Regions from separate parts of the Aminobacter sp. P9b genome, predicted to be linked through region 3. Evidence: riboswitches for the same ligand, from Rfam matches in the RefSeq annotation. Region 3 holds a riboswitch; each other region holds the start of a gene.

Region 1 (2,194 bases), 210 kb from region 3:
GGCGGGGAAGCCGCTGGCAGCGGCGGAAGCACAGGTGGCGAGCAGGGCGGCGGCGATGATGGGCAGGCGCATTGGGGCTCCTTGAGTTGTTGTCAGCGTTCGAGGTGGAAGGAAAAGCGCGGGCGACCGGTGATGGGATGGTCGTCGAGGATCGCACCGACGGAAAAGCTCAAGCGGATGCGTTCGGGCGTCAGGATGTCTGCCGGCCTGCCGCAAGCAACCGCGCGGCCTGCGTCCATCACCAGCACGCGGTCGGCATGGGCGGAGGCCAGCGCCAGATCGTGCAGGGAGACGATGACGGTGCAGCCGAGATTGCCGAGCAGCTCCAGAACTTCAAGCTGGTGGCGGATGTCGAGATGGTTGGTCGGCTCGTCGAGGATCAGCAGATCGGGCCGCTGCACCAGCGCGCGGGCAATCATCACGCGCTGCTTCTCGCCGCCGGACAGCGAGTTGAAGTCGCGCGCGGCGAGCGCGGTCAGGCCGAGCAATGCAAGCGCTGCCTCGACCTGGTCGTAGTCCTGATCGCCGGTGCGAATGCCGGTTGCGTGCGGGGTCAGCCCCAGCTCGACGATCTCGGCCACGGTCAGCCCGAAGTCGGAGGCGCTTTCCTGCAGCACGGTGGCGATGCGGCGGGCGCAGTCACGCGGCTTCATCGTCCAGATGTCGGTGCCGTCGAGCCGGACCGTTCCCGAGACCGGTCTGTGGTAGCGGTAGAGGCAGCGCAGCAGGCTCGATTTGCCGGCGCCATTGGGGCCGACGATGGCGAGCATTTCGCCAGGCGCGACGGCAAGGCTCACTGGTTCGAGAATAGGCCGGGAACCGCGAGGCCCCCAACTGACGCCGTCGAGTTCGAGCAGTGTCGGGGTGGTGCCTACGAGGCGGCTAGCGGTGTGGACGCGATCGAGCATGCCCTGTCTCCGCAGTCAGGCGGAGGTGGCAGAACGATCCGGTGAGCGCGCCGGTACGGAAAAAGGCAGTCGCAACCATCATCATCTCCGCGGCACACCCCGGCCGGTTGAGTTAATCGGATGATGGCAGGTCTCCTGGCTTGCGGGTGATCACTCCTCGGAGCCTTCCCGGCCGTTTGGCCAGTGGCATTTTCCGATTTGCTATCCGCTCACAGTTGCGGGGGCAGCCACGGTTTCGCGTCAGGGACGTCTCACCGTGTTCCCATTTAATCCGCTGCCCGAGTCAGGCAGCAGGAACCATCAATGAGGTGGCTACAGCAGCTGCGAAGTGCTGACAATCGCTAAAGCGTCATGCCGCCTGCTGAATTGCGTCACGCCGGTCGAGCGCGAAGGAAAACAGCGCGACGCCGAAGGCGGACAGTGCGATCGCCGCGCCGACGAGAGGCAGGTCGGCATAGCTGACGCCCATCGAGATCGCGGCACCGCCGGCCCAGGCGCCGGCGGCATTGCCGGCGTTGAAGGCGCCCTGGTTGAGCGTCGCTGCAAGGTTCGGCGCTTCCGAGGCGGTTTCGACGACCCGCATCTGCATCGGCGGCACGATGACGAAGGTCATCACGCCCCAGAGGAAGATAAGCAGGATCGCGGCGGGCGCCGAATAGCCGAGTTGGGCCAAGGCGACGTGGATCGCGGCCATCACCACCAGCGCGCCGATGGCAGTCGGCATCAGCTTCCAGTCGGCCAGCTTGCCGCCGATGATGTTGCCGATGGTCATGCCGCCGCCGAAGAGGAGCAGGATCCAGGTGACCGATGCAACCGACACGCCGGTGACGTCGGTCAGGATCGGCTTGATGTAGGTGAAGACGGCAAACAGGCTGCCCGAGGCGAGCGCCGAGATGATCATGGCGAGCCACACCTGCAGCTTGCCGAGCACCTTGACCTCGCTGGCCACGCCACCCTTGCCGGGAGGGGCGACGCCCGCCGGCACCAGGAAGGCGATGGCCGCGACCGAGATCAGGCCGATGGCGACGACGGCGAAGAAGGTCATGCGCCAGCCGAAGGCCTCGCCCAGTGCCGTGCCGCCGGGCACGCCGAGGATGTTGGCGAGCGTCAGGCCGGCAAACATCAGGGCAATGGCGCTGGCGCGCTTGTTGGCCGGCACCAGGCTTGCCGCCACCACCGAGCCGATGCCGAAGAAGGCGCCGTGGCCGAAGGCGGTGATGACGCGGGCGATCATCAGCGTCCAGTAGGTCGGGGCGATGGCGCAGAGCAGGTTGCCGAGTACGAAC
Region 2 (2,194 bases), 810 kb from region 3:
CCAGCGAATGCCCTTGGCGTGGGCAAGGACGAGGCTTACGCCGACAAGAAACAGGAAGCTCGACGCGATCGAGCGGGCGAACAGTTTCCAGCCGCCGAAGGCGGTCATGCCCGGGTCGGCATAGCCGAAGAACTCGAGATCCCAGGCGAAATGATAGATGGCCATGGCGACGAGTGCTGTGCCGCGGGCGATGTCGATGACCTGGACGCGTGGGGTTCGGGCTTGAACTTGGTCGGTGGTCGGTTGCATCGTCATGGCCATTCGCTTCGGCTTTCGGGTGTTTCGCCGCTCCTGCAGCACTATCATGGTTGAACCGGGGCAAGAGAGGGACTAGCCAACGTCATGCACAGGGTTCGGGGATGTCAGCAATGAACGGTCGCGTGATGTCGTTGACCGAAGATCTGGTGGCGCGCTGCCATCGCGAAGTGGCCGACGCCGGCCCCGACCCGGACGCGCAGCATCTCGACGATGCCGACTATGAGCGCATGATCGACGAGACGCTGGCGGACAATGCCGATGAGGGGCCGCTGTGGCTGTTTGCCTATGGCTCGCTGATCTGGAAGCCGGAGGTCGACCATACGGAGGAGAAGGTGGCGGTGGCACGCGGCTGGCATCGCTCGTTCTGCATCAACATGACCCGCTGGCGCGCCACCAAGGCCGAGCCGGGGCTGATGATGGGCATGGATCGCGGCGGCCAGTGCAAGGGTGTGGCGCTGCGGCTGATGGATGGCGACCGGCGCGAGCAACTCGACAAGCTGTTTCGCCGCGAAATGACACTCAAGCCTTCGACCTACAAGCCGCGCTGGCTGAGCCTTGCCACCGATGAGGGCCCATTGACCGCGCTCGCCTTCGTCATCAACCGCGAAGGCCATGCCTATGCCGGGGCGCTGGGCGAGGACGAGGTCGTGAAGCGGCTGGCCACGACCTGCGGCCATTGGGGCTCGGCCGCCGATTATCTCTACAATGTGGTCAAGAATCTCGAGGATCGAGCCATCCACGACCGGCATCTGTGGCGGCTCCAGCACCTGGTGGCCGAGCAAATAGCTGCACGCTGCTGACGCATTCGAGCGCTGCGGCGTCGGAATTTGGTTTGCCGCCCAAGCCATTTGTTTCTATAGTTGCCGGGTCGTCGGTTCCGTTACGGAATCAAGAGGGAATGCGGTAAGGGCCCTTTGAGGGTCCGAAGCCGTGGCTGCCCCCGCAACTGTATGCGGTTAGCTCTCCCCAAATGCCACTGAAGCTTGCTTCGGGAAGGCGGGGAAGGGTGTCGATCCGCAAGCCAGGAGACCTGCCGGCGACAGGCACTTATCTCGGTGCCCTCGGGTGGAGGGCGAAAGGACTTCAAGATGAATACTGTTTCTGCAATCGGCGCTGACGTTTCCTCGCAGTCGCGCACCATGCAGCTCGCGCTTGCGGCGCTGCTCGGCCTTTTCGTTGTTGGCTTCCTCGGGTTCTCGCATATGGAAGTGGTGCACAACGCTGCCCACGACTATCGCCACTCGATGGCTTTCCCCTGCCACTAACGAAAGCACTCTAGCCATGTCTGTTTTTCGCAACGTCGTGTTCATCGCGGCGATCAGCGGCCTATTGGCCGGCGTGATCCTTGCCGCGCTCCAGACCTATGCAACCGTTCCGCTGATTCTCAAAGCGGAGACCTATGAAAATGCGGGCGGTCACGAGCATGCCGCGGCACCAGCCGCAGGCACTGAAGCCACCGCACCGACGGCCGGCACCGAAGCGACCGCTCCTGCGGCGCAGGTTGCGGCTCCTGCCGAAGAAGAGGTCGAAGCCTGGGCGCCCGCCGACGGGTTCGAACGCTTCGCCTATTCGGCACTCGCCAACATCGTCAGCGGCGTTGCTTTCGCGCTGATCCTGGTCGCAGCTTCCGAATTCGCCGGCGGTATCGCCAACTGGCGCCAGGGCGTGTTCTGGGGTTTTGCCGGCTTCGCCGTCTTCACACTGGCGCCTGGTCTTGGCCTGCCGCCCGAGTTGCCGGCCATGCCCGCCGCCGATCTCGGCGCGCGCCAGGTCTGGTGGACCTTCACGGTTGTTGCCACCGCCGCCGGCCTCGCGCTCATCGCTTTCCGCCAGTCGCTGCCGTTGGCGATCCTCGGCGTGGCGCTGATCGTCGCGCCGCACATCATCGGCGCGCCGCAGCCCGAAAGCCACGACTCGCCGATCGCGGCCGACTTGC
Region 3 (2,194 bases):
GACCAAGGTCGGTTAGGCTTCGTGCCAAGTCTGGTCCGCCAACTTGAATCTCCCCGACGATCTGAGCCTTGAGCCCACGTATCGTCGCCTCGATGTCATTGTCGACAAGCGTGGCGTTGGGGCCGACTGACTTCAAAGAGCGCGACACGACCCACTTCGGCTGGCTCCGCCAGGCAGCCGCAAAGTCGCGCCTCGCCGCGTCCCACTCGGGATGATCCTCGTCCCAATAGCGCATGACCTCGTACAAATGGCGACCGTACACGCTACCCACCTGGTCGCGCGCCTGCTCGATGAAGTGATGGAAAAGCGTTGGGCTTGGCCCAAACGCCATGTGGTCGACGTAGCCGTCCAAGGACTGGTTCATTCCAAAAACGAGCTTCGCCATGATGCAAATCCTCCGCCCCAGCTCTTTTAGAATAGCTTGAACCGACGGTGCGTAGAAGCGGGCGATCGCTCTACACGCACTCGCCAAAGGGAATCCCATGCGGACTCTTGCGAAAGCACTCCCTGCAAACTGTCAGTCCCGACCTCGCGAGCGAGGAACGAGCGTCGGGAATCTATGCCGAGACGCGAAAGAAGCCAGACGCGGACGAGAACCGACAAGGGGGCATCGAGGTCCGCCGTCACCAGCCACGTCAAGCCGCGGTTCGACCAGCGCACAGGCCAGTGACGGTTTCTTTCAACCCGCTCTCGCCATCGCCGCCAAAGATCTCGCTCATGACCAGTTCCGCAAGCGGCAGCCGGCTGCCCCAGCCATGCCGTTCGAGATCAGGCCGCAGCGCAAACTCGCTGACCCGGCCGACGCAGAGATAGGCGACGGGCACGACATGTTCGGGAATGGCTAGCACCTGCTTGAGCGCCTCGCGGTCGATGATGCTGACCCAGCCGACACCGACGCCTTCGGCCCGCGCCGCCAGCCAGAAATTCTGCACCGCGCAGACGGTGCTGTAGAGGTCCATTTCGGGATTGTGCCATCGCCCCAGCGGCGAGTTCTGCGAGCGGCTGCGGTCGCAGGTGACCACGAGATTGAGCGGGCTCTCGCAGATGCCCTCGAGCTTGAGCTTGCGGTACAGCGCCTGCCGCTCCTCGGCGATATGGGGCAGTTCCTGCTGGCGTGCGGCCAGGAACAGGTCGCGGACCTTCTGCCTGCGCTGAAGATCGCGGATGACAATGAAGTTCCACGGCTGCATGAAACCCACCGACGGCGCGTGATGGGCTGCCATCAGCAGGCGCGCCAGTACCTCGTCGTCGAGCGGGTCGGGCAGGAAATGGCTACGCACGTCGCGCCTCGTGAAGATGGCGCGGTAGACGGCATCCTGCGCTGCCGTGTCGAAACAGCCTGAACTGGCATGGGTATGGTCGGCCGGCATCGCGTGTCCCCTGGCGAGCAATCGGTTTCCGCCGCTTGACCATGCGATGGACGATTTCTGCCGGGCCGGTCTTCTGGCTCGAGTTCAACCCGCCTTCGGCGCCTTCCCGTTCAACGAACAGTGGCTTTTGCCGATGCGGTCCCTCTTACAGCGTTGGGCACGCCACGGATTTTCACCGTGTTCCCGATTCTCCCGCATCGCTGCGGGCACCTGGCAGGAGATGTCTACACGGCACTGACGCCGATGGCCATCGCCCCGCGCGTCCAAACCTGGCGCGCGGGCGACATCTGAAGCGAAGTCAGCGACCCGGCTTCATCTCGTTGAGCAGGCCCTCGATGACACCCGCCATGCGCTCGTTGATATCCGTGCGCGACAGCGCAAAGGCGACGTTGGCCTCGACGAATCCTTCCGGTGAGCCGCAATCGAAGGTGCGGCCACGATAGTGGTAGCCGTAGAAGGACTGCTGCTTCTCGAGCTTGAGCATCGCATCGGTAAGCTGGATCTCGTCGCCGGCGCCGCGCTCCTGCTTGGCCAGGATGTCGAAGATCTCCGGCTGCAGGATGTAACGGCCGTTGATGAAGAGGTTCGAAGGCGCCGTCCCCTGCTTCGGCTTTTCCACCATGCCTTCGATCTCGAAGCCGGTGTGGACAGCCTTGCCCTTGCCGACGATGCCATATTTGTGCGCCTCGGCAGGGTCGCATTCCTGCACGGCGATGATGTTGTTGCCGGTCTCGGCATAGAGCTCGACCATCTCGCGCATGCAGCTCTTTTCCGACTGCATGATCATGTCGGGCAGAAGCAATGCGAAGGGCTCGTCGCCGACC
Region 4 (2,194 bases), 1.3 Mb from region 3:
ATGGACTGGATCCGCCACGAGCGCATGAACCTTGCCAAGCGCCTGCTGATCGCTCCCGACATCAAGATCGCTGCCGTGGCGCTGAGCTGCGGTTATGCCGATCCGTATCATTTCAGCCGCGACTTCCGCCGCATCGCCGGCCAGTCGCCGAGCGAATTCAGGCGCGCGCAGGGGCAATAGCGGCTCTGCACGACATGATCGCTGGCCCATTGCCTGCCCGTCGACATGCAACGCCGTTTCGGGCAGGCTGCAATCCTCGCCCCACCAGCATGAGCGCACCGAGATGACGTCCAAGCCAGCGGTCTACGAATTCACAGCGGCCATTGTGCGCGAGCCGGCGCGATCGGTGGTCAACGGCCTGCGCGCCGATGACCGCGGCAACCCGACCTTCGACGGCGTCAAGGCCGAGCATACGGCCTATGTCGCTGCCCTGCGCGCGGCTGGCGTCGAGGTGACGGTGTTGCCGGCGCTGGAAAGCTTCCCGGATTCGATCTTCGTCGAGGACCCGGCATTGGTGTTTCCCGAAGGGGCGATCCTGCTCCGTCCAGGCGCCGAGACCCGGGTCCACGAAACGGCTGAAATCGCACCGACGCTGCGAAAGATGTTCGAGACGGTGCTCGACCTGCCCGCGCCCGGCTTCGCCGATGGCGGCGACGTTCTGACAACGCCGAAAAGCGTGATGATCGGCCTTTCGGCGCGCACCGACCGCGCCGGCGCTGGCGGCCTGATCGCCAGCCTGGCGAGGCTCGGACGCAAGGGCGAGGTCGTGCAGACGCCGGAAGGCGTGCTGCATTTCAAGAGCGACTGTTCGCTGCTCGACAGCGAGACCATGCTGTCGACAAAGCGGCTGGCGCGTTCGGGCGTGTTCAAGGATTTTCGCGAGGTGCTCATCCCCGAGGGCGAGGAGCCCGCCGCCAATGCGCTGCGCGTCAACGACGTGGTGATGGTCGGGGCCGATTACCCCCGGACCATCGAGATGCTCGACAAACTCGGCTACAAGGTGGTCGCGCTCAAGACCACCGAGATCGGCAAGATCGACGCCGGCCTGTCCTGCATGTCGCTGCGCTGGCATCGCGGCCAGCTCTAGAGATCGAAGTTGCGGCGGCAGTTCGAGGGAAGCTCGTCCCGCACGGGGCCAGCATTGCATGGGGCAAGTATAGCGCAAGCTTCACCACGATGTAGAGATCGCGACAACAGCACAGTTCATATACGACATCGGCAGGCAACGATGCGACGAACAGTAATGCGCCAATTGACAAGGCTTCCGCCGACTGTCTAGTTTCGACCCCGGAATCGGTTCCACCGAGAGGTGGATGAAAAGGGAACGCGGTGAGGCCGAAGGCCAAATCCGCGACTGCCCCCGCAACTGTAACCGTTGAGCCTCTTCCATCATGCCACTGAACGCATTCGTGCGTTCGGGAAGGCGGAAAAAGGCGATGACACGGAAGTCAGGAGACCTGCCCGTTCCGGTCACCCATGCTTGTCCACGGGGTGTGGTCAGGCGCGGTCGCCCGTGGCGGTGACATTGAAAAGTGTTGCCGCATGCGGAAGGCCGCCGGGTCAATCTTGTCCCAAAGTCTGCCTGCCGACCTGTCTTGCCTGCGGTTTGGAAACCGGGTGCGATGCTTGTCGCGCCCACCGAACCATTTGGGGGCAGAATTGCTGAGACTTACCCTGGCCGCCGGCGCAATTGCGCTGGCAATTCCAACGCAATCCCAGGCGCAGCAGGTGCCCGCGGCCGAAAATGCAACCGTACTTCGGCCGCTGGTCGTTACCACGCCGCTGCGACGCGAGACGGCGCTCGTTCGCTCGACGTCGTCGGTCACCGTCATCGATGAGGAGGAACTCAAGAAGTCGGCGGCGCCCGACTTGCCGTCGCTGCTCAAGCGCTACACCGGGGTTTCGATCATCGGCTATGGCGGCCAGGGAGCTTCCTCCAACGTCTACCTGCGCGGCATGTCGGCCGGGCAGACGCTGGTGCTGGTCGACGGCGTCCGCACCGCCTCGGCAACCAGCGGCACCAGTTCGATCTTCAACATTCCCCTTGCCTCGATCGAGCGCATCGAGATCGCCAAAGGCCCGCATTCGGCCCAGTACGGCGCCGACGCCATCGGTGGTGTCGTCAACATCATCACCAAGCAGGGTGGCCAGTGTGCCGACGGCCGCAGTGCCTGCGCCAGCATCACGACAGGCG

What was found. Region 3 has a riboswitch for cobalamin ahead of bluB (5,6-dimethylbenzimidazole synthase). Riboswitches for the same ligand answer to the same signal wherever they lie in the genome.
Region 1: it holds a riboswitch for cobalamin, as region 3 does, so the genes downstream of both, WHT83_RS22085 (ABC transporter ATP-binding protein) here and bluB (5,6-dimethylbenzimidazole synthase) in region 3, are expected to answer to the same signal.
Region 2: it holds a riboswitch for cobalamin, as region 3 does, so the genes downstream of both, WHT83_RS19090 (CbtB-domain containing protein) here and bluB (5,6-dimethylbenzimidazole synthase) in region 3, are expected to answer to the same signal.
Region 4: it holds a riboswitch for cobalamin, as region 3 does, so the genes downstream of both, WHT83_RS05030 (TonB-dependent receptor domain-containing protein) here and bluB (5,6-dimethylbenzimidazole synthase) in region 3, are expected to answer to the same signal.

What each region holds. Positions count from the first base shown of each region.
Region 1 is NZ_CP150082.1:4,472,025-4,474,218, reverse strand. It holds gene WHT83_RS22090 (ABC transporter substrate-binding protein) at 1-72, opposite strand, end outside; gene WHT83_RS22085 (ABC transporter ATP-binding protein) at 93-908, opposite strand; cobalamin riboswitch at 1,016-1,225, opposite strand; gene WHT83_RS22080 (MFS transporter) at 1,258-2,194, opposite strand, start outside.
Region 2 is NZ_CP150082.1:3,872,780-3,874,973, reverse strand. It holds gene WHT83_RS19100 (DUF1624 domain-containing protein) at 1-255, opposite strand, end outside; gene WHT83_RS19095 (gamma-glutamylcyclotransferase) at 369-1,058, shown strand; cobalamin riboswitch at 1,114-1,311, shown strand; gene WHT83_RS19090 (CbtB-domain containing protein) at 1,347-1,523, shown strand; gene WHT83_RS19085 (CbtA family protein) at 1,540-2,194, shown strand, end outside.
Region 3 is NZ_CP150082.1:4,685,552-4,687,745, forward strand. It holds gene WHT83_RS23115 (dihydrofolate reductase family protein) at 1-385, opposite strand, end outside; gene bluB (5,6-dimethylbenzimidazole synthase) at 636-1,370, opposite strand; cobalamin riboswitch at 1,416-1,599, opposite strand; gene galU (UTP--glucose-1-phosphate uridylyltransferase GalU) at 1,669-2,194, opposite strand, start outside.
Region 4 is NZ_CP150082.1:1,008,183-1,010,376, reverse strand. It holds gene WHT83_RS05040 (AraC family transcriptional regulator) at 1-180, shown strand, start outside; gene WHT83_RS05035 (dimethylarginine dimethylaminohydrolase family protein) at 284-1,087, shown strand; cobalamin riboswitch at 1,278-1,480, shown strand; gene WHT83_RS05030 (TonB-dependent receptor domain-containing protein) at 1,477-2,194, shown strand, end outside.